Regions from separate parts of the Streptomyces sp. NPDC048637 genome, predicted to be linked through region 3. Evidence: riboswitches for the same ligand, from Rfam matches in the RefSeq annotation. Region 3 holds a riboswitch; each other region holds the start of a gene.
What was found. A riboswitch is a leader RNA that binds a small molecule or an ion and turns the genes downstream of it on or off. The one in region 3 is predicted to bind cobalamin.

Region 1: another riboswitch for cobalamin. It lies ahead of thiI (tRNA uracil 4-sulfurtransferase ThiI); the one in region 3 lies ahead of AB0C46_RS31875 (prenyltransferase/squalene oxidase repeat-containing protein).
Region 2: another riboswitch for cobalamin. It lies ahead of AB0C46_RS27720 (cobalamin biosynthesis protein); the one in region 3 lies ahead of AB0C46_RS31875 (prenyltransferase/squalene oxidase repeat-containing protein).

The regions. Positions count from the first base shown of each region.
Region 1 is NZ_JBEZHQ010000043.1:24,930-32,102, reverse strand. It holds gene AB0C46_RS34610 (MFS transporter) at 1-1,264, opposite strand, end outside; gene AB0C46_RS34605 (CGNR zinc finger domain-containing protein) at 1,321-1,851, shown strand; gene AB0C46_RS34600 (multidrug effflux MFS transporter) at 1,937-3,175, opposite strand; gene AB0C46_RS34595 (helix-turn-helix transcriptional regulator) at 3,568-4,581, opposite strand; cobalamin riboswitch at 4,839-5,057, shown strand; gene thiI (tRNA uracil 4-sulfurtransferase ThiI) at 5,218-6,579, shown strand; gene cobF (precorrin-6A synthase (deacetylating)) at 6,576-7,173, shown strand, end outside.
Region 2 is NZ_JBEZHQ010000026.1:58,007-65,179, forward strand. It holds gene AB0C46_RS27710 (putative cobaltochelatase) at 1-642, opposite strand, end outside; gene AB0C46_RS27715 (cobyric acid synthase) at 698-2,293, opposite strand; gene AB0C46_RS27720 (cobalamin biosynthesis protein) at 2,290-3,297, opposite strand; cobalamin riboswitch at 3,427-3,583, opposite strand; gene AB0C46_RS27725 (hypothetical protein) at 3,784-4,221, shown strand; gene AB0C46_RS27730 (VWA domain-containing protein) at 4,227-6,851, shown strand; gene AB0C46_RS27735 (extracellular solute-binding protein) at 6,848-7,173, shown strand, end outside.
Region 3 is NZ_JBEZHQ010000036.1:8,336-15,508, reverse strand. It holds gene AB0C46_RS31880 (MBL fold metallo-hydrolase) at 18-1,103, shown strand; cobalamin riboswitch at 1,445-1,606, shown strand; gene AB0C46_RS31875 (prenyltransferase/squalene oxidase repeat-containing protein) at 1,777-3,081, shown strand; gene AB0C46_RS31870 (SCO2322 family protein) at 3,081-3,767, shown strand; gene AB0C46_RS31865 (CbiQ family ECF transporter T component) at 3,764-4,930, shown strand; gene AB0C46_RS31860 (ATP-binding cassette domain-containing protein) at 4,927-6,555, shown strand; gene AB0C46_RS31855 (ECF transporter S component) at 6,552-7,173, shown strand, end outside.

The DNA.
Region 1 (7,173 bases), on a different contig from region 3:
GCATGCGCAGGTCGCCGCCCGTACCGGACGAGAACTGGTGGAAGACGGAGCCGAGCACGGCGATGCCCAGCGCCAGGCCGAGCTGGCGGGCGCAATTCGCCGCGGCGGAGGCGACCCCGCTCCGGGACTCAGGCGCGGCAGACATGGCGATGGCAGGCAGCACCGGGGAGACGATGCCCGCGCCGATTCCGGTGAGGATCAGTCCCGGTACCAGCGCCGCCCAGGACGAGTCCGCGTCGACGGTCAGCATGAGGACATTGCCCAGGCCCACGGCCACCGTGCCGCCGCCGAGCGTCCGGTGGGAGGGGAGGCGGTGCAGTGCGCTGCCGACCACGGCGGAGGTGGCGAAGAACGCCACCGGCTGCACGGTGATGACCAGGGCCGTGGGGAGGGAGGCGAGCCCCACGCCGTCCTGCAGCCAGATCGACATGACCGGCAGCGCGCCGAAGCCGGCGAGGTAGTAGCCCATGGCGGCGACCAGCGTTCCGTTGAACTCCCGCGTGCGGAACAGGTCCAACGGGATCATCGGGTTGCTGCTGGTCCGCTCGACGAGGAGGAACGCGAGGAGCATCACCAGGCCCGCGACGAGGCCGAGCACCGCGGAGGGGGCACCCCACCCCTGCTCGCCGCCGCGGATGATGCCGAAGGTGATGCCGATCGCCGCCAGGGTGAAGGTGACGATGCCCAGGTAGTCGATGCGGGTCGCGGTGCCGGTGTCGTCGATCAGCACCGCTGCGGACAGCGCCACCGTGATCGCGCAGACGGGCACTCCGCCGAAGAAGATCCACTGCCAGGACAGAAACTGCGTCAGGACTCCGCCCGCGACATTGCCGATACCGGCGGCGGCACCGGCGACCGCGCCCCAGACCGCGAAGGCCACCCCCTTGTCACGCCCGGTGTAGGTGAGTCCGATCAGGGGCAGCAGGGTCGAGAACATCGCGGCACCCGCCAGGCCCTGTACCGCCCGCGCGGCGATCAGCACGGTGTCCTCGCCGGCCAGGCCGCAGACGAGCGTGGCGACGCCGAAGAGCACCAGGCCGGCCAGGTAGAGGCGTTTGCGCCCGAGGTTGTCACCGAGTGATCCCATGCCGGGCAACAGCCCCGCCAGGGCGAGGGTGTAGACATCGACGATCCACTGCAAAGAGCCGAAGCCCGCGTGCAGATCGTGGGCCATGCTGGGGAGCGCCACCGTCACGATCGTCGAGTAGACGAGCAGCATGAACGTTCCCGAGCAAGTGGCAACTAACGGCAGCCATTTGGGCATGGACGTGCTTCCTTCCGGGCTGGAGCCTTCCGGAGCAAGCCTGCTGTAATACCCTTGTGCAGCAGAACCCTTACGGAGAAGATCCCGTACGACTCATCGTCGACCTTGCGGCCACGCCGCCCCGCTCCCCCGAGGAATTCACCGAACGCTGCGTCGCGGCGGGCATGGCGATCGACCGGCCGGTGGGCGACGAGGACCTGGCGGAGATCCTGGAGTTCATCCCGTGCTGGCTCGCGGTGGTCGACGCCGATACCCCCGAGCGGCGGGCCGCCCTGCTCAACGAGCTGCTGACGACCTCGTCCGCGCACCCCCGGCTGACCGACCACGCCGACGGCGGCTGGCACATCCACTACCGCGCCGACGGCCTGGGCCTGGCCGGTGTGGTGCGGGCGGTGGTCAGCGTGGGCACCGCCCTGCATCTGACCTGCCGCGGTATGGACCGCCTCGGGCGCTGTGCCCTGGCTGAATGCGGCCGGGCCTACGGTGACTTCACACGGGGCGGCCGGCAGCGCTACTGCTCCCCCACCTGCGCGAACCGCGACGCCGTGCGCCGGTACCGCGTCCGGCAGGCAGCACAGAAGCCGTGAAGGACAAGGGCACCGTCGAAGCACGTTCCGCGGTGGTCACGAGCTCCCTCTTCTCGGATACGTCGAGGGGCACAGTGCCGCCAACTCAGGGTTGGCCGACGGGCTCTCCATGGCTGCCCTGCCACGGTCGGGCGAGCGTGATCAGAGCTGCCGCAGAGAGGAGTACCGAGCCCAGCACCACGACCGCCGTCGACATGGCGGTGGTGTTACCCAGAGCGCCGGGCAGCGGTGCGGCCACCGCGCCGAGCACGAACTGGGCGCCACCGAGCAGGCCGGAGGCGGCTCCGGGGGCATCGCTGCCGACCGCGAGGATGATGGCCGTCGACGCGGGCAGCAGCAGTCCGAAGCCGGACGTCAGACCGAACAGGCAGGCCCATGTGGTGGGGAACGTGCTGATGCCGATGGCGAGCAGGGTCACCAGCGTGATCAGGGAGAGCACGGTGATGGCCACGCCGATGGCGAGCAGAGAGTTGAGCCGTACGCGCCCGGCCAGCCGCCCGAATATCGTTCCGGCCACTACGGTGCCGACGGCGTTCGTGGCGAAGACGAGGCTGTACACCGTGGGCGACAAGCCGTAGATGCCTTCGAAGACGAAGGGCGAGCCGGTGATGTAGGCGAACAGGGCGGCCAGGCCACCTCCCATGACGAGGAGGTAGCCGACCAGTTCGCGACGCCGGAGCAATCCGCCCATCGCGGCGAACACGGCTCGCAGACCGCCGGTCCGGCGCCGCTCGATGGGCAGCGATTCGGGAACCCATGACCAGACCGCGGCCCACAACAGCAGCCCGGTCACGGCCAGCGCCACGAACACCAGACGCCACGAGCCGACGCCGAGCATGAGGCCGCCGACCACCGGCGCCAGAATCGGCGCGGTCGACCCGGTCACGCTCAGCGTGGTGAGTTGACGGGCCGCGTGGGTGCCGGTGAACCGGTCGCTGATGACCGCCCGTCCGATGACGATCCCCGCACTGCCGGCGATGCCTTGCAGCAGTCGGGCCACGTCGAACACGGCGATGGACGGAGCGAACGCGCAGACCAAGGACAACGCGGTGAACAGGCCGGAGCCGGCCAGGAGGAGGCGTCGTCGCCCCATCGCGTCGCTGACCGGCCCGAGCACGACCTGGCCGACGGCGAGCCCGGCGAGGCAGGCCGTCAGGGAGAGTTGAACGGCCGTTTTCGAGGTTCCGAACGAGGTGACGATCTGAGGGAAGCCGGGCGCGTACATGTCGATCGCGAACGGCGATACCGCCGAGAGCCCGCCGAGGACGAGCACGAGTCGCCCCGTTCCGGTCCGAGCACTCGCGGTGTCGATGCTGACGGTCATCGGTCTCCATCCGAGGGTGCCTGCTGTGAGCGATACCTGGATCGCACGGAAGGACTCCCCTCTGTCGCGTTTGTCGTCGTGTCGCAGCTGTGGACATGGCCGCGCCGGGGCCGTCGCTGCCACCGACCGGATTCGGTCGAGGCGCTGCCGCTCCTCGGCGATGGAGGAATCTGTCCGGTCGGCGACGCCGAAGGTTCATACCGAACGTGACGCCGAAGTTCCTGCCGAACGTGACGCCGAAGGTCATGCCGAAGCGTGGCGCCGAAGGTGATGCTCACGACAAGGCGACGGCGGTGCGACCGCTGCGTCTCACATCGTCGGTGCCGGGGCCGCGCCGCAGTGTGGAGCGAGGGGGCCGGGGATGTGGAGCGCGGTGCCTGCCCCGACGGGTGTCAGGAGTGCGCCCGCCTGAACCGGGCGGGGGTGGTGCCCCGGTCGCGCCGGAAGGCGTAGCCGAAATTGCTGGGTGAGGCGTAGCCGACCTCGTGCGCGATCCGGGCCACCGGCCAGTCGGTCTCGACGAGCAGAGCCGCGGCCCGGTCGAGGCAGCGGCGTCGGTGGTACTCCCTCACCGACGTCCCGTACAGCGCGCGGAACCCGGTGCCGAGGCGCCGGACCGACATCGACGACGCACGGGCCAGACCGGCCAGCGTCGGCGGTGCGTGGCGTTCCCGCCAGAGCAGCTCGGGGACGCGGCGCAAGGCGGCCACCTCGTGGTCGTCCAGAGCGCGGTCCCGGGCGTCTGCGGGCGGCGCGGTGACCGTGAGCCCGTCGATCAGTGCGGCCAGCGCCGCCACGAGCCGCGATTCCATGAACAGCGGGCGCCCCGGGGACGAGCGCCGGTGCAGGAAGATCTCCTCCAGCGGACCGGCCACCGGGCGCAACGCGGCGGACCGGCCCAGATACCGCTCGCGCGCGGCCTTCTCCGGTCCGATGGCCGGTAGGGCGCCTGTGCCGAGACCGCCGAGGTAGGACTCCAGCCCGGTCCAGGACCCGGTGATCGACACCGCCCGGTACCGCTCAGCGTCGCCGTGTGCGACGACGCCTTCGGTGGCACAACGGGGGCTCAGCGACACCGAGCGGGCGTGCAGGTCGCCGGCGCCGGCGGTGGCGTCCCTGATGTGCATGCGCCCGTCGACGCAGTGCTCCAGCTCGAAGTGGTCGCCCGGGAAGGCGTACCCGACCTGGTGCCCTCCGGCGAAAGCGACGTCGTAGCGGACGATGTGGAACCCGCTCCGCAACGACGTCACCTCGATCGTGCCGTCGCCGACCTCCGGACGGAGCCGGTGCCGGACGGTGCCGTCGCGGCTTTCGTCGGCCTGTGCGATCGACGCGTAGTACGCCGCGTACGTCGCATCCAGCGCGGCGGAACCGACCGCGCCGGCGAGCTGGTGAACCCGGGTCACGAGCGGGCAGTTTACCCCTCCCCCAGCACCTGGAGCGTGTTCATGAAGACGGCTGCACGGCACGCGCACCGGCCGGCCTTGCTCCTCAACGACCGTGCTGCGGAGGGCCTACGCCTCGTGCCTGGACGGGGAGGACTGCCTGGCGCACGGGCACCTCCTCGGCGCGCTCGGCCAGCGCAGCGGATGAGGGCCGGCCAAGAGGAACACCGGCGTCGCAGGCACCCGCCTCCCCGACACGGACCCCGCGCCGGCTTGTCTACCCTGGACCCGCAGCTGGTTCGCCCCGCCCGCCAGTCGGGGTGTCGTAAGAGGGAAGCCGGTGGGAGTCCGGAACTGCCTCGCAGCGGTGAGTGGGAACGACCGCCGTCATGAAGCACTGGGTCCGTGTGTGGCCCGGGAAGCGACGGCCAGTAGGTGTCCCGTCCTTCGGGAGGTGCCCACGAGTCCGAAGACCTGCCACTGCTCGTGCGGGGTGCGATCACCGCGCACGTATCCACGGCGACCCGGTAGCGGGACGTAGAGCGAGTGGTGCGTTCTCCCCACCCTGCCCAGGGCAGGAGTGGGCGGGCCCGCCTCCCGTTCACGGCTCGGGACCGGTCCTCACGATCCTCACGACGACTCGCGAAGGAGAGTTTCGTGCCCGGCGATCCGAGCATTCCCTCCGTCCCCTCCCCCGGAACGCCCCGCCCCGGCGGGCCCTGTGTCCTGCTCAAGCACGGTGAGATCTTCCTCAGGGGCCGCAACCGGCACCGGTTCACCGAGCGGCTGCACGACAACCTCCGCAGCGCCTTGCAGGGCATCGGCGGTTCCACGTGGATCAAGTCCGGTCAGGACGTCACCGTGCTCGGTGGTGAGGTCCCGCTGGAGGACCTTGTGGAGCGCGCCCGCCGGGTGATCGGGTTCAACTCGGTGGAGCCCGCCCTGCGCGTCCCGAGCACCGTGGCGGACCTCACCACGGCAGCCGTGGACGCGCTCGCCGGCGTCCGGGCCGAGCGGCCCGGGATCAGTTTCGCCGTGCGGGTCAAGCGACGGGACAAGAGCTTCGAGATGACCTCGTCGCAGTTCGAGCGGTTTCTCGGGGCGCGGGTCCAGGAAGCTCTGGGAGGTCTGCCGGTGAATCTCTCCAGCCCGGATGTGCGGGTCTCGGTCGAGATCGATCGTAAGGAGAGTTATGTCTCCTGGACCCGACACCAGGGGCCGGGCGGACTGCCCGTCGGTTCCAGCGGACGCGCCCTGGTGTTGCTCTCCGGTGGCTACGACTCGCCGGTGGCGGCCTACCGGGCGATGCGTCGCGGACTGCGCTGCGACTTCGTCCACTTCACCGGTGCTCCGTACACGAATGCCGCTTCCGTGTACAAGGCTTACGCGCTCGCCCGGGAACTCAACCGCTACCAGCCCGGTGGGCAACTGCATGTCATCGCCCTCGGCCACGCGCAGAAGCAGTTGGCCATCGCGGGGGCCGGCCGGCTTCAGGTCGTCGCACAGCGACGGCTGATGGTCCGCGCCGCTTCCGCGCTGGCGGGCCGGCCCCGTGCCGAGGCCCTGGTGACGGGCGACAGCCTGGGGCAGGTGGCCAGCCAGACCCTGGCGAACATGGCCGCCGTCGACGAGGCCGCCACCCTGCCGGTGCTGCGGCCGCTGGTCGGCTGGGAGAAGCAGGAGATCATCGACGAGGCCCGGTCCATCGGCACCGCGGAGATCTCCGTGCTGCCGGACGAGGACTGCTGCAAGCTCCTCGCCCCGCCCCGGGTCTCCCTCCGGGCCGGGCTGACGGGCCTGCGCACAGTGGAGAAGCGGCTCGACCTGGACGACGTGGTGGCGGGTCTGCTGCGTGAGGTGCAGGTCATGTACCCGGGAGAGACCGGCGGGGACGGGGAGACCGGCGCGGACGACGGGGACGGGGAGGCCTGCGCGGACGGCCCGGACGGCGGACCCGCGTCCGGCCGCCCCGGTCCGGCCGTGTGCGCGGCGGAGCCGTCCGGGGCGGTGCCGTCATGACCGGGGAGGGCCTGCGGCGGATCCGTGTGATCGGGATCGGCTCGGGAGATCCGGAGCATCTGACGCTGGCCGCCGTGCGGGCCATGCGGGACTGTGAGGTGTTCTTCCTGCTCGACAAGGGCGCGCGGGCGTCCGAACTGACCCGGCTGCGCAGGGAGCTGGTGGCCGAGCACGCCGGCCCCGGGCACCGGGTGGTCGAGGCCGAGGACCCGCGGCGCGACCGCTCCCCCGCGAGCCCGGCCGGCTATCAGGCGCAGGTCGTGGACTGGCGCCACCGCCGCGCCGCCCTGTACGAGCGGCTCCTCCGGGACGAGCTGGCACCGGGCCGGACCGGCGCGTTCCTGGTGTGGGGTGACCCCGCGCTCTACGACAGCACGATCGACACGCTGGAGGAGGTCGCCGCCCGGGGTGCGGTGCCCTTCACGTACGACGTGATTCCCGGGGTGAGCAGCGTCTCGGTGCTGGCCGCGCGCCACCGTACGACGCTGACCCGGCTCGGCCGTCCGGTCCGGATCGCCCCCGGGCGTCACGTCGCCGGGTCCGGGCTCGCCGCGGGCGAGGACGTCGCCGTGATGCTCGATGTCGGTGCGGCGC
Region 2 (7,173 bases), on a different contig from region 3:
GTCGGGCTCGCGCGAGGCGGCCACCTCGACGGTGAGGCCGAACCGGTCCAGCAACTGCGGCCGCAGCTCGCCCTCTTCGGGGTTCATCGTCCCCACGAGCAGGAAGCGGGCCGCGTGCCGTACGGAGACACCTTCGCGCTCCACGTACGAGGCGCCCATGGCGGCCGCGTCCAGCAGCAGGTCTACGAGGTGGTCATGGAGCAGATTGACCTCGTCGACGTACAGGATGCCGCGGTGCGCATCCGCCAGCAGGCCGGGTTCGAAGGCCTTCACGCCCTCCGACAGCGCCCGCTCGATGTCCAGCGCGCCGACCAGCCGGTCCTCGGAGGCGCCGACGGGCAGTTCGACCATCCGCGTCGGGCGCTCCTCGACGGCACCCGTCTCATGCGGCCCGTCGGGACAGCCGGGGTCGGGCACGGCCGGGGCGCAGGCGAAGCGGCAGCCGCTGATCACGTCCACGGCCGGCATCAGTGCCGACAGCGCCCGGACGGCGGTGCTCTTGGCGGTGCCCTTCTCCCCGCGGACCAGCACGCCGCCCACCGCGGGGCTCACCGCGTTCAGCAGCAGCGCGAGCCGCAGATCGTCCATCCCGACCACTGCGGTGAAGGGGTACTGCGGGGTCGTGTTGTGCGCGGTTGTCATGCTGTGTCGTCCTCCACGTCGCCGTCGAGCTCCGGATTCGTCGTGTGTGTACCCCTCATGGCGCCCCCGGAGGCACGAACGGCAGTCCCTCCGGCACCCCTTCCTCGATCAGCCGCAGCAGCGCGCCGGTGTCCGCGTGCTCCTCGATCAGATCGCCCAGCCGGTCCAGCTGCTCCTCGCGCAGGGTGGCGAAGCTGGTGCCGGGGGCCGGGACGAACGCCCGGCCCGCGTCCGCCGCGACCCGCCGCAGGAACGCCCGGCGGAAGCCGTCGCTCTCCAGCGCGCCGTGCCAGTGCGTGCCCCATACGGAGCCGACCCGGCAACCGTCCAGGCTGCGCCCTTGGCCATCGGAGATGAACGCCTCATCCCCGCCGGTCACTTCGGCGACACCATGGTGGATCTCGTACCCCTCCACCGGCTCGCCCAGCGCCTCGCCGGACGGCCGCGCGAGCGTCTTCTCCACCGCGAACCGCACCCGTACGGGCAGCAGCCCCAGCCCGTCGACCGCGCCCGCCTTGGACTCGACCTCGTCCTCGATGTGCGCGCCCAGCATCTGGTAGCCGCCGCAGATGCCCAGCACCGGCCGGCCCTCGGCGGCCCGCCGGGCGATCGCGTCCGCCAGCCCGCGCTCCCGCAGCCACTCCAGCGCCCGCACCGTGCCCCGGGTCCCCGGCAGCACCACCAGGTCGGCGTCGGCGAGGTCCTCGGCCCGGTCCACGAACCGCACCACCACACCCGGTTCGGCGGCCAGTGCGTCCACGTCCGTGAAGTTCGACATCAGCGGTACGGCACAGACCGCCACCCGCAGCACATCCGCGCCGTGCGGCGGAGCCACCACGCTCTCGCGCACCGCGCCCCGCAGCGACACCCGCAGGCCGTCCTCCTCGTCGATGCCGAGCCCGTGCGCGAAGGGCAGCACGCCCAGCGTCCGCCGCCCGGTGAGGCCGCGCAGCATCTCCAGCCCCGGCTCCAGCAGCGTCACATCGCCCCGGAACTTGTTGACCAGATACCCCGCGACCAGCGCCTGGTCCTCCTTGGACAGCAGCGCCGTGGTGCCGAAGAACGAGGCGAACACCCCGCCGCGGTCGATGTCGCCGACCACGACCACCGGGATACGGGCGGCCCGCGCGATCCCCATGTTCACGATGTCGGTCCGCCGCAGATTGATCTCGGCGGGGCTGCCGGCGCCCTCACAGATCACCGCGTCATGGGTACGCCGCAGCTCCTGAAGGCAGTCGGTCACCGTCCCGAGCAACTGCTCCCGGTGGCCCGCGTAAGGCGTCTTCCCCGCGGACGACGCCCCGAAGTACCCCCGGGCACTGAGCTCGCCGACCGGCTTCCCCAGCAGCACCACCTGGCTGCTGCGGTCGCTGCCCGGCTTGAGCAGGACGGGGTTCATCAGCGCGGTCGGCTCCACCCGCGCCGCGGCGGCCTGCATCGCCTGGGCCCGTCCGATCTCCGCGCCCTCGCGCGTGACGAACGAATTCAGCGACATGTTCTGCGCCTTGAAGGGCGCCACCCGGATGCCCTGCCGGACCAGCCAGCGGCAGATGCCCGCCGTCACCACGCTCTTGCCGGCGTCGGACGTCGTACCGGCCACCAGCAGCCCACCGCCGACCGCCCCGCCGGATGCCTTCAACCGCCCGTTCACCGGCTCCTCCTGCGCCGGGAACCCGGCTGTCGTGTGCGCAGCGCCGCGCCGGCCACCAGCCGCGCCGCCACCGTCGTCGCCAGCGCCAGCGCGCTCACCCGGCGGGAGAGCCGCACCGCCCGCTCGATGTCGGGCGCCGCCACCGGCGGCGCCGCGCCGTTGAGCACCGGACGGTGTTCCACCCGCCCGCCGTACGCCAGTGTGCCGCCCAGCCGTACGCCCAGCGCCCCCGCGAACGAGGCCTCCACCGGGCCCGCGTTGGGGCTCGGATGCGCACCGCCGTCCGCCCGCCAGGCCCGCAGCGCACCGCGCCGGTCGGGGCCCGCGAGCACGGTCAGCGCGGCGGTCAGCCGGGAGCCGGGCCAGCCGGCGAGATCGTCGAGCCGGGCCGCGGCCCAGCCGAAGCGGCGGTAGCGCGCCGACTTGTGCCCCACCATCGCGTCCAGAGTGTTCACCGCGCGGAACGCCACCAGGCCGGGCACGCCGCCCAGCGAGCCCCACACCAGGGCGCCCACCACCGCGTCGGAGGTGTTCTCGGCGACCGACTCCACCACGGCGCGGGCCATCTGCGGCCCGTCCAGCGCCTGCGGATCGCGCCCGCACAGATGCGGCAGCCGCTCCCGCGCCACGTCCAGATCACCCGCCGTCAGCGCCCCGCCGACGGCCCGTGCCTCCCGGCCGAGCGAGGTGCCGCCCAGCACGGCCCAGACCGTCGCCGCGGTCAGCGCGACCCCCGCGCCACCACGGAGCGACAGCGGAGAAGCGGGAGCGGTGCCCCGCACGGCGCGCTGGAGCAGCGCGGCACCGGCGGCAGCACCGCCCGCGCACAGCGCGGTATGGACCGCCCCGTAGCCGCGGTGGTCGCGCCACAGCCGGCGCTCGACGGCGCCCGCGGCCCGGCCGAACGCGGCCACCGGATGGCCGCGCCGCGGATCCGCCGCGATCAGGTCGCCGAGAAAGCCGAGGGCCGCGCCGCACGCATATCCCGCGTGTTCGCCGCGCATCGGATCAGCCCGCCGTCAGGCCTCGAAAGGGACCTGCGGCAGCGGGCAGTGGGGATCTCACGGGGCGGCCGGGCATGGCGGTATGTCCTCACTCAGGGTCCGCGCCCTGGCTCGACGTGACGGCGACAAGAGTCTCCTGGCTCCCGGATCGGCGTGTCCTCCGGCCTTCCAGTCCCGCGCACGTCAGCCGAATCCGACGTGTGCGAGGCGGACCGTGGCCTTCGCTGGAGGAACGCTCCCCGGTGACAGTGGCGGGACCGCGCCGGATTCGCACCGGACTTCCTCAGCTGTCGCCGAATGGCTCCGGCAGTCCACCACGCCCCGCGAATGCCCGTCAACTCACCCTTGACCTGCGACGCTGCCGTATGGCAGGCGCTGTGGTGCACGCCACAGCGTGGCAGTCGGGTCACAGACGGTTGCCTGCACACCTGATCCCGCGTCACTATCTGGTGCACGGCGACGGGGCCGCCGGAAGGGGGCCGGGGGATGCCGCAGCGCGCTGACCGTCATGAGATCCGTATCAGGATCACGGGCACCAACAATCCTGACCAGGACGTCGAGGACCTCAAGGCCTGGCTGGAGCGGGAGCCCTGGCTGACCCAGCGGGCGCACGACTGGGAACTGCGGCCGTCGGGGGAGTGCGACGAGGGCCCCGGCGACATGGCCATCGGCGTCGACGACCTGATCCTGGTCGTCGTCGGCGCGGTCGCCGCCGAGATCACCAAAAGCCTGAGCATCGCCCTGCGCGAATGGCTGCGCCGCCGCAGGGAGGAACGCGACACCGGCGAACGGCCCGCCGTGGCGGTCGGCGGCGGGGACGGCGAGCTGCGCGCACTCGGCGACCCCGGACCGGGCGCCCCGGCCCCCGGACGCCCCGATCCCGGCAGCCCGGCGAACGGGGGCGGCAGCACCACCGGGGACTGAGCCGGATGTCCGAATACGACGCACGGGGCAAGGTCAACCGGGCGCTGCTGATCTGTGTCGACGACTACCGGCATCTGCGTCCGCTCCCGGCGGTGCGGGACAACCCCCAGGAACTGGAGCGGGTCCTGCTCGCTCCCGGCACCGATCTGTTCACCAAGGGCGAGGTCGTCATCTGCCGGCCCCAGGAGCCATGGGAGGTCGAACAGGCGCTGGACACCGTCACCCAGGAGGCCCGCGGACTGCTGCTGGTCTACTTCTCCGGCCACGGCCGGGTGGGCCCGGACGGCGGCAATCTCCAGCTCATGGTCGGTGCGTCGGAACGGCGTCACAAGACCGTCTCCTGGCAGGACATGGTGCTGTCCTACCTGGACAACGCACGGGCCGACCGGATCGTGATCGTCCTGGAGTGCTGTTACGCCGGCAACGCCGGTGAAGCCTTCCACGCCTGCCGCACCCCCATGTCGCTGCTGATGGCCGCGCAGCCCAACCGCCGGATCTTCAGCGGCGAGGAGCCCACCGGCGGCAGCGTCTTCACCCGCGCCCTGCGGCAGACCCTCGAACAGGGCATCCCCGGCAAGCGGTTCGTCACCTTCGAGGACCTCGTCCGGGAGCTGCGGGAACAACTCGCCGGAGAGCGGACCCCGATGGGCGACGTCTGGGAGCCCCGCTCCGCGAAGCAGAACACCGTCGACGACGTCATCCTGTCCTTCGCCACCCCCGAGATCCGGCCGCCCACCCCGCTGCGGGTCCGCTTACGCCGCCGGCTGAACGCCTCCTTCCGGCACTGGTTCCGCATCCTGATGGTGCTGGCGATCATCCTCGTACCGGCCACCGCGGGCGTCGTGCTGCTGAACCTCCCGAACGGCACGGAAGCCTGCCCGCCCGCCCTCGAACTGCGGCTGCTGACCGCCCCCGAGGCCGAACCCGCGCTGCGCCAGGCGGCCTTCGACTACGAGATGTCCGACGCCAACACCCGCCCCCTCAACGGCGGGGGCGACCTCCCCGACGGCTGCCGGCGCGCCCAGATCACCGTCTACTCCGCCGCCAAGGACCAGGTCGACCAGGGCTTCGCCGCCGCCGGCCGCTGGCAGGGCGAGGCCCAGGGCACCGGCAAGGGCGGGCCAGGCGACAAGGGCATCGACCCTCTCCACCGGCCCGGACCACAGCCCGACATCTGGATCCCCGAATCCACCGCCGACTACTACGCGGCCCGCCGCGGGATGCCCGCCAAGGGTTCCCCGGCGACCCTGCACTACAACGCCCCGGTCGCCTACACCCCCCTGGTCGTCGGCATCCCGGCGCGCCAACGGCTGGACGAAGTCGAACCGGCCGGCGCCTCCTGGCGGGAGCTGCTCACCGGCACCGACCGCAGCCACCGCGACCTCCGGCTCCTGCGGCCGAGCCCGGCGCTGTCCGGCACCGGGCTGCTGCACACCATCGGCCTCTACCTCACCCACGACAGCGCGGGCACCGCCTCGCCCGGCGCGCCCGACCTCACCCTCGCCCGGCACGCCGAGGAGCGGCTGTCCGCCCCGGGCAGCCAGTACGCGGGCAGCACCGAACTGCTGTGTTCGCTGCGCCCCGACGCGGACGCCGCCGGCGCCGTCGACCGTACGAAGTCCGCGCCGCTGGTGTCGGAGAAGTCCCTCGCCGACTACAACCTCGGCCGCGCCACCGGCAGTTGCCCGGCCCTGGACGCCGCGCTCCCGCTCCGCAACCGGTACGTCGCCTACTACCCCGAGAACGTCCCCGCCCTGGACCACCCGCTGATCCGCGTCGACTGGCACGGCACCACCGACGCCACCCCACGGCAGGCCGCCGTGGCGGGCTTCGCGACCTGGCTGCGCGCCCCGGACGGCGGACAGCGCACCCTCACCGCACAGGGCTACCGCGGGGTGAAAGGCACCGGCCCGGGGCCGGGCTCACCGCTGCTCGACAGCCGCGCGGACGTCAGCCCCGTCGCCCGGACCGTCCCCTTCACGGCGGACCCGGACCAGGTGTCCCAGGTGCTGGACGGCTACGACAAGGCACAGCGGTCCAGCCAGGTGCTGATCCTCCTCGACACCTCCACTTCCATGGCGGACGGCGGGCGGCTCCCGACCGCCCTGAACGCGGCCGGGCGCGTCCTGGAGATGGTCGGCGCACGCCATACCTACGGCCTGTGGGCCTTCCCGGACCGGGCGCACCCCACCGACGCCGACGCGGTGCGCGAGCTGGTCCCGCTCGGCAGCGCCGACCCGGCCCCGGGCAGGGCCGCGCTGGACCGGATCGCGGGCGGCGAACTGGTCGAGCACGGTGCCGCGATGGAGGAGGCGCTGACCCGCGCGGTGCGCCGGATGAAGAAGTCCCCGGCCACCAACAAGGCCATTGTGCTGATCCTCGACCAGGACGACGGTGCGGGCCCGGGGCGCGCGGCGGGCGTGGAGCGGACCCTTGGCACCCTCGTCGAGGAGGGGCCCGAAGTGCCCGTCCTGGCGCTGGTGATGGGCAAGTCCGGCTGTGACACCTTCGCCCTCCAGCGGCTGGCCGACGCCTCCCACGGCCAGTGTGTGCCCGGCGGCCCGCAGGCCGTCGACACCCTGGCCGGGCGGGTCGCCTCCATCGGCACGGCCACGCAGGGGGACCGATGACCGCTCCACGCACCGCCGCACCCGCCGCCCTGGCCGGTCTGGCCCTGCTGCTCGCGATGAGCGGCTGTACGCCGGGTGAGCAACTCGTCCCGGAGAAGGGCGCGATCGTCCTCGCCACCGGCAGCGACCTCAGCAGCTCCGGCGTCCGTCAGGACCTGATCCACGACTGGGAGCGGCGCACCGGCCGCACCGTCCGGATCGTCCGGCTCCCGGACACCGCCGACGGCCAGCGCAGCCAGCTGCTGGCGGCGGGCCAGTCCGGCAACGGCGGCTATGACGTGCTCAACCTCGATGTCGCCTGGACCACGGAGTTCGCCGAGGC
Region 3 (7,173 bases):
ACCGAGAGGGGACCGGGATGACCACGCAGGTGACCGACCACAAGGGCGGGGTGTGGAGCATCGCCGTTCCCATCCCGGACAACCCGCTCGGCCACACCCTCGTCCACCTCCTGGAGACCGACCGCGGGCCGGTGCTCATCGACACCGGCTGGGACGACCCGGACTCCTGGGACACCCTCGTCGCCGGCGTCACCGCCTGCGGGTTCGACCTCACCGATCTCCACGGCGTCCTGATCACCCACCACCACCCCGACCACCACGGTCTGTCCGCCAAGGTCCGGGAGGCCTCCGGCGCCTGGATCGCGATGCACGCCGCCGACACCGCGGTGGTCCGCCGCACACGCGCGGCCGAACCCGGCCAGTGGCTCGACTACCTGCTCACCAAGCTCGCGGCCGCGGGCGCACCGGACGACCATCTGGCGCCCCTGCGCACGGCACGCGCCACCGGAGGCGGCCGGAAACTGCCCGGCCGGCGGGCCGCACTGCCGGACCGCGGCATCGAACCCGGCGCGCTGCTCGACCTGCCGGGGCGCCGGGTGCGCGCCATCTGGACGCCCGGTCACACCCCCGGGCATGTGTGCCTCCACCTGGAGGAGGAACATCCCTCGGCGCGGGCCCCCGGCTTCGGCCGGCTGTTCTCCGGCGACCACCTCCTGCCCGGCATCACCCCGCACATCGGCCGGTACCAGGCCCCGGACGACGAGGGAGGTCCTCCCGGCCCGCACGACATGGCGAGCTTGCAGGAGGGCACCGACCCGCTGGGCGACTACCTCGACTCCCTCGAACGCGTCGGCCGGCTCGCCCCCGCCGAGGTACTGCCCGCGCACCAGCACGCCTTCGCCGACGCCGGCGGCCGGGTGCGCGAGCTGATCACCCACCACGAGGAGCGGCTGGCCCGGCTGCGAACCCTGCTCCAGGAACCGCGCACCGTCTGGCAGCTCGCCGTGGCCATGGAGTGGAACCGCCCCTGGGAGCAGATCCCGTACGGCTCCCGCAACATCGCTGTCTCGGAGGCCGAGGCCCATCTGCGCCGTCTGGTGAAGCTGGGGCATGCGGAGCGGGTGCCGGGCTCCGATCCGGTGAGGTACCAGGCGGTGGGGTAGCGGTCGTCTCGTCCTCGCGTTCTGTGGCGAATTCCGCGGCGATGCGGGGTGGGAGGGGGAGGGGGAGGGGGGACGAGCGGGCTGGTTGACGTGTACCCGGCGCCCGGCCGGTTCGGCGCATGGCCGGTTCGGCGCCCAGCCTCCGTGCGCTCGGCCCGTGACTGGCTCGCGCCCGGCTCCGTTCGCCCGGATCCGTTCGCCCGGCCCGTGACTGGCTCGCGCCCGGCCTGCGTGCCCGGCTTGTGCCCGGATCCCGTCCGCCCAGCTCGTGCGCGGCTCCGCCCGGCTCGCGTCTGGTTCGGTCGGCTCGTACGTGCGAGCGAGCGCCCGCCGGGTGCCGGTTAAGGTGTGCGGGACAACTTCATCCGTACCCGATCGGGGGAAGCCGGTGGAAATCCGGCGCTGACCCGCAACCGTGAGGACGGCCCGTCCGTACCGCGCCGGCTGACCCGGCAGGGACGGCCGTACGAGCCGGAGCACCCGAGAGGGCACGACCAAGGCTCCCGCCACCGGAACCGTCCGCCACACGGACGGCCGGTGCGCGGCACCGTCGAGGTATACGGAGCTGAGCCCGGTGCCACCGCGTCCGCGATCCAAGGGGATCGGCGCGCGGGTGGCCGGCCGAGCGTGGCTGCGTACATCGCCACGACCCGACCCGAGAGGCACCGACCCGATGGCCCCCATGGCTTCCATGGCTCACCAGGCCCCCCTGACGCACCCCGTCGCCCTCCTGGCGCGCCGCGCCGCCACGGCGCTGGCTGCCGCGGCGGTGCTGGGCGCGGCCGCTGCCCCCGCCGCGTACGCCGACTCCCCGTCCGCGTCCCCCAAGAAGCTGCCGGACGGCCTGTACGGCACCAAGGACCCGCAGTACGACGGGGTCTGGCGGCAGTCGCTCGCGCTGCTGGCACAGGACACGGTGGGGCTGCGGCCCGCGGCGCCCGCCGTGCGCTGGCTGGTCGGGCAGCAGTGCGCCGACGGCTCGTTCACCGCCTTCCGCGCCGAGCCCGGCAAGCCCTGCGACAGCAAGACCATGCGGGACACCAACCAGACGGCCGCCGCGGTGCAGGCGCTGGCCGCGCTCGGCGGGCACGGTGACGCCGTGAAGAAGGCCGTGGACTGGCTGAAATCGGTGCAGAACGAGGACGGCGGCTGGAGTTCGATGGCCGGTTCGGCCAGCGACGCCAACTCCACGTCCGTGGTCATCGGCGCCCTCGCGGCGGCGGGTGAGAAGCCGCAGTCGGTGACGTCGAAGAAGGGCGGCAAGACCCCCTACGACGGGCTGCTCACCTTCCAGCTGGGCTGCGACGCGAAGGAGGGCGAGCGCGGCGCGTTCACCTTCCAGCTCAAGGGCGCCGCCCCGAACGCCGACGCCACGGCGGCCGCCGCGACCGGAGCCCGCGGCAAGGGCTTTGTCGTCGCGCCCGCCGATCACCGGGAAGAGACCCCGGTCAAGCCGCTGAACTGCAAGGACGGGAGCGAGAAGGCGGGCAAGGGCGATCCGGCACAGGCAGCGGAGGGCGGCGGCGCCTACCTCGTCGCCCAGCTCGACAAGAACGGGCAGCATCTGCTCTCCGCGATGCCGGGCGCCGAGAAGCAGCCCGACGTCGGCAACACCGCCGACGCCGTGGTGGCGCTGGCGGCCGGCGGGCACGGTGCCGCCGCCGCGAAGCCGCTGAAGTGGCTGGAGAAGAACGCAGCGGACTGGGCCGGGCAGAGCGGCCCCGCCGCGTACGCCCAGCTGGTGCTGGCCGCGCATGCCACCGGCACCGACCCCCGCTCCTTCGGCGGCACCGACCTGGTGGCCGCGCTCAACGCCACCGGCCCCAAGCCGGCCGCCGCACCGCAAAAGGACACCGAGGACGCCGAGGACTCCACGGACGGCGGCAGCATCAGCGTGTGGTGGGTCATCGGCGTCGGCCTCGCCATCGGCGCCGGCATCGGGTTCCTGCTGAGCAACCGTAAGAAGAACCAGCTCTGATGCGGCGTACCAGGATCGCCGGCGCCGTGCTGCTGGCCGGTACGGTCACCGGCCTGGCCGCCGGGCCCGCGCAGGGGCAGGAGTATCGCTACTGGTCGTTCTGGGACAGCAAGGGCGGCTCCTGGACGTATGCCACCCAGGGGCCGGCCACCCTGCGGCCGGCCGACGGCGCGGTCGAGGGCTTCCGCTTCACCGTCGGCGCAGACTCCGCCGCGGCCGGCAAGCCGCGCACGGCCGCCGGCTTCGATGCGATCTGCCGCGACACCCCCGCCAAGGACGGCCGCAAGCGGATCGGCATCGTCCTGGACTTCGGCACCGCGGCGGACGCGCCCGGCGGCGAGCGGCCGCCGAAGGCCAGGTCGGAGTGTGCCCAGGTGTCCGAGGACGCCTCGGCGGGCGAGGCGCTGGCGGCGGTCGCCCGGCCGCTGCGCTACGACGCCAACGCCTTGCTGTGTGCCATCGCCGGCTATCCGAAGGCGGGGTGCGCGGAGGCCGTGAACGGGTCGAAGGGGGCCGGGGCCTCCGCTGCGCCGTCCGCGGGGGCGGCGGGGGACCGTGACGGCGCGAACGGCGGGGGCGACGGGAGCGGGGACGGCGGGCCGTCCGCCGGGCTGCTCGGCGGGGTCGCGGCCGTCGTCCTCCTGGGTGCGGCAGCGGTGTGGCAGGCACGCCGCCGACGCGGATGAGCGCCCCGCAGGCGACCCGCACCACCGCGCTGCACTCCGGCGCCTGGTGGCTGTGGGCGCTGGGCCTGGCCACCGCGGCCTCCCGCACCACCGATCCGCTGCTGCTGGGGCTGCTGGTGGGCGTGGCCGGGTATGTCGTCGCGGCGCGCCGCACGGACGCGCCGTGGGCCCGCTCGTACGGCGCGTTCGTCAAACTCGGGCTGGTCGTGATCGCCATCCGGCTGGTCTTCGCCTTCTTCCTCGGCTCGCCGATTCCCGGTACGCACACCCTCGTCACCTTGCCCGAAGTGCCGCTGCCGGACTGGGCGAAGGGCGTCCGGATCGGTGGCCGGGTCACCGCGGAGGGCATGGTCTTCGCCCTGTACGACGGGCTGAAACTGGCCACCCTCCTCATCTGTGTGGGCGCCGCCAATGCGCTCGCCAACCCCGCCCGGCTCCTGAAGTCCCTGCCCGGTGCGCTCTACGAAGCGGGCGTCGCGGTGGTCGTCGCGATGACCTTCGCACCGAACCTGGTCGCCGACGTCCAGCGGCTGCGCGCCGCCCGCCGGCTGCGCGGGCGTCCCGACCGCGGGTTCAAGGCACTCCTCCAGGTCGGGCTGCCGGTGCTGGAGGGTGCGCTGGAGCGTTCGGTGGCGCTGGCCGCGGCCATGGACGCGCGCGGCTACGGCCGCAGCGCCCAGGTGCCGCCCGCCGTACGGCACACCACGTCCGTGCTCACCCTCAGCGGGCTGCTCGGCGTCTGCGCAGGAACCTATGGGCTGTTGGGCGACACCGGGGGCGGCTACGGGCTGCCACTGCTCCTCGCCGGGCTGGCGGCGGCGCTCGCCGGGCTGTGGCTCGGTGGCCGCCGGACGGTGCGCAGCCGCTACCGACCCGAGCGGTGGGGCGCCCGCGCCTGGCTGGTCGCGGGCTCCGGCATGGCCGTCGCCGCCCTGATGATCTGGGCGAACGACTATGCGCCGGCCGCCCTGCACCCGCCCGCCGTCCCGCTCACCGCCCCCGTCCTCCCTCTCTGGCCGGCCGTTTCCGTTCTCGTGGGGCTGCTGCCCGCGTTCGTCGCCCCGCTCCCGTCGAGCGCGGACCGTGCCGGGTCCCGTGGTGCGTCCCGTGGCGGCCGCCGTGCCTCTGATGTCGATCCGTGTACGAAGGAGCCCACCCCGTGATCCGGTTCGAGCAGGTCTCGGTCACCTACGGTGATGCCGCGGCGCCCGCCGTCCAGGGCATCGACCTGACCGTCCCCGAGGGCGAACTGTGTCTCCTGGTCGGCCCGTCCGGCGTCGGCAAGTCCACCGTCCTGAACGCCGTCTGCGGCCTCGTCCCGCACTTCACCGGCGGCACTCTGCGCGGCCGGGTCACCGTCGACGGCCGTGACACCCGCACCCACAAACCGCGTGAACTGGCCGATGTCGTCGGCACCGTGGGCCAGGACCCGCTGGCCCACTTCGTCACCGACACCGTCGAGGACGAACTCGCCTACGGCATGGAATCGCTCGGCCTCACCCCCGAGGTGATGCGCCGCCGTGTCGAGGAGACCCTCGACCTGCTGGGCCTGGCCGAGCTGCGCGACCGTGCGATCACCACGCTCTCGGGCGGGCAGATGCAGCGGGTGGCGATCGGGTCGGTCCTCACCACCCACCCCAAGGTCCTGGTCCTCGACGAGCCGACCTCGGCGCTCGACCCCGCCGCGGCCGAAGAGGTGCTCTCCGTCCTCCAGCGGCTGGTGCATGACCTCGGTACCACGGTCCTGCTGGCCGAACACCGTCTGGAGCGCGTGGTCCAGTACGCCGACCAGGTCATCCTGCTTCCCTCCCCCGGCGCGCCCCCGGTCATGGGCACCCCCGCCGAGATCATGGCCGTCTCTCCCGTCCACCCTCCGGTCGTGGCCCTCGGCCGCCTCGCCCGCTGGTCCCCTCTCCCCCTCTCCGTCCGCGATGCCCGCCGCAAGGCCGCCCCCCTGCGCGAGCAGCTGACGGGCGTCCCGCCACAGGCGCCAGGAAGGGGCACGGGGGGCACGCCGGCAACGCCGGATGCTGCCGCGGACGTCTCCGGGCTCGGTGTGCGCCGGGGGCGGACCGAGGCGCTGCACGGGGTGGATCTGACCGTGCGGGGTGGCGAGACGATCGCTCTGATGGGGCGTAACGGTGCGGGGAAATCCACCCTGCTCACCACCCTCGTCGGGATGCATCAGCCGTCGTCCGGCACGGTGCGGGTCGGTGGCGCCGTCCCGCACCGCACCAGTCCCGGAGACCTCCTGCGGCATGTCGGGCTGGTCCCCCAGGAACCTCGTGACCTCCTCTACGCGGACACCGTCGCCGCCGAGTGCACCGCGGCCGACCAGGACGCGGGCGCCCCCGCCGGCAGCTGCCGGGCCCTGGTCGCCCGGCTGCTGCCGGATGTCCCGGAATCCGTTCACCCCCGTGATCTGTCCGAGGGCCAACGGCTCGCCCTTGCCCTCGCGGTCGTGCTGACCGCCCGTCCGCCTCTGCTCCTTCTCGACGAGCCCACCCGCGGTCTGGACTACGCCGCCAAGGCCCGTCTGATCGAGGTGCTGCGCGACCTGGCCGCCGAGGGCCACGCCATCGTCCTGGCCACCCATGACGTGGAACTCGCCGCCGAACTGGCGCACCGCGTCGTCATCCTCGCCGACGGCGAGATCGTCGCCGACGGTCCCACCGATGAGGTCGTGGTCTCCTCTCCTTCCTTCGCGCCGCAGGTCGCCAAGGTCCTCGCTCCGCTGCCCTGGCTGACCGTTCCTCAGGTGGCCCGCGCCCTGGAGGCCCTCGCATGACCGTGCCCCCACCCCGTCCGGAGGGCCTCGGCCCCGTCTCCGGCTCCGGCCGCCCCGGCACCGGTCACCAGGTCCGTGCCGTTCGGCTCGGTCCCCGCTCCATTGCCGCTCTGGCCCTGATCTCGGCCATCGGCGTGATGGCTTTCGGCTGGCCGCTGCTCGCCGACTCCGCCTCCGGGCTCGCCCATTCCAAGGACGCGCCCTGGCTGTTCGCCGCGCTGCTGCCGATGCTGCTCGCCGTCGTCGTGGCCACCATTGCCGACAGCGGCCTGGACGCCAAGGCCATCGCGATGCTCGGCGTACTGGCCGCGGCCGGGGCCGCGATGCGCCCCCTGGGCGCGGGGACGGCCGGCATCGAGCCGATGTTCTTCCTGATGGTGCTCTCGGGCCGGGTCCTGGGGCCCGGGTTCGGATTCGTACTGGGTTCCGTGGCGATGTTCGCGTCGGCGCTGCTGACCGGCGGTGTCGGCCCCTGGATGCCGTTCCAGATGCTGACGATGGGGTGGGTGTCGATGGGCGCCGGCCTGCTGCCGGGGCCCGACCGGCTGCGCGGCCGCGGTGAACTCGTCGTGCTCGCCGCCTACGGAGCCATCTCCGCCGTCCTCTACGGCCTGGTCA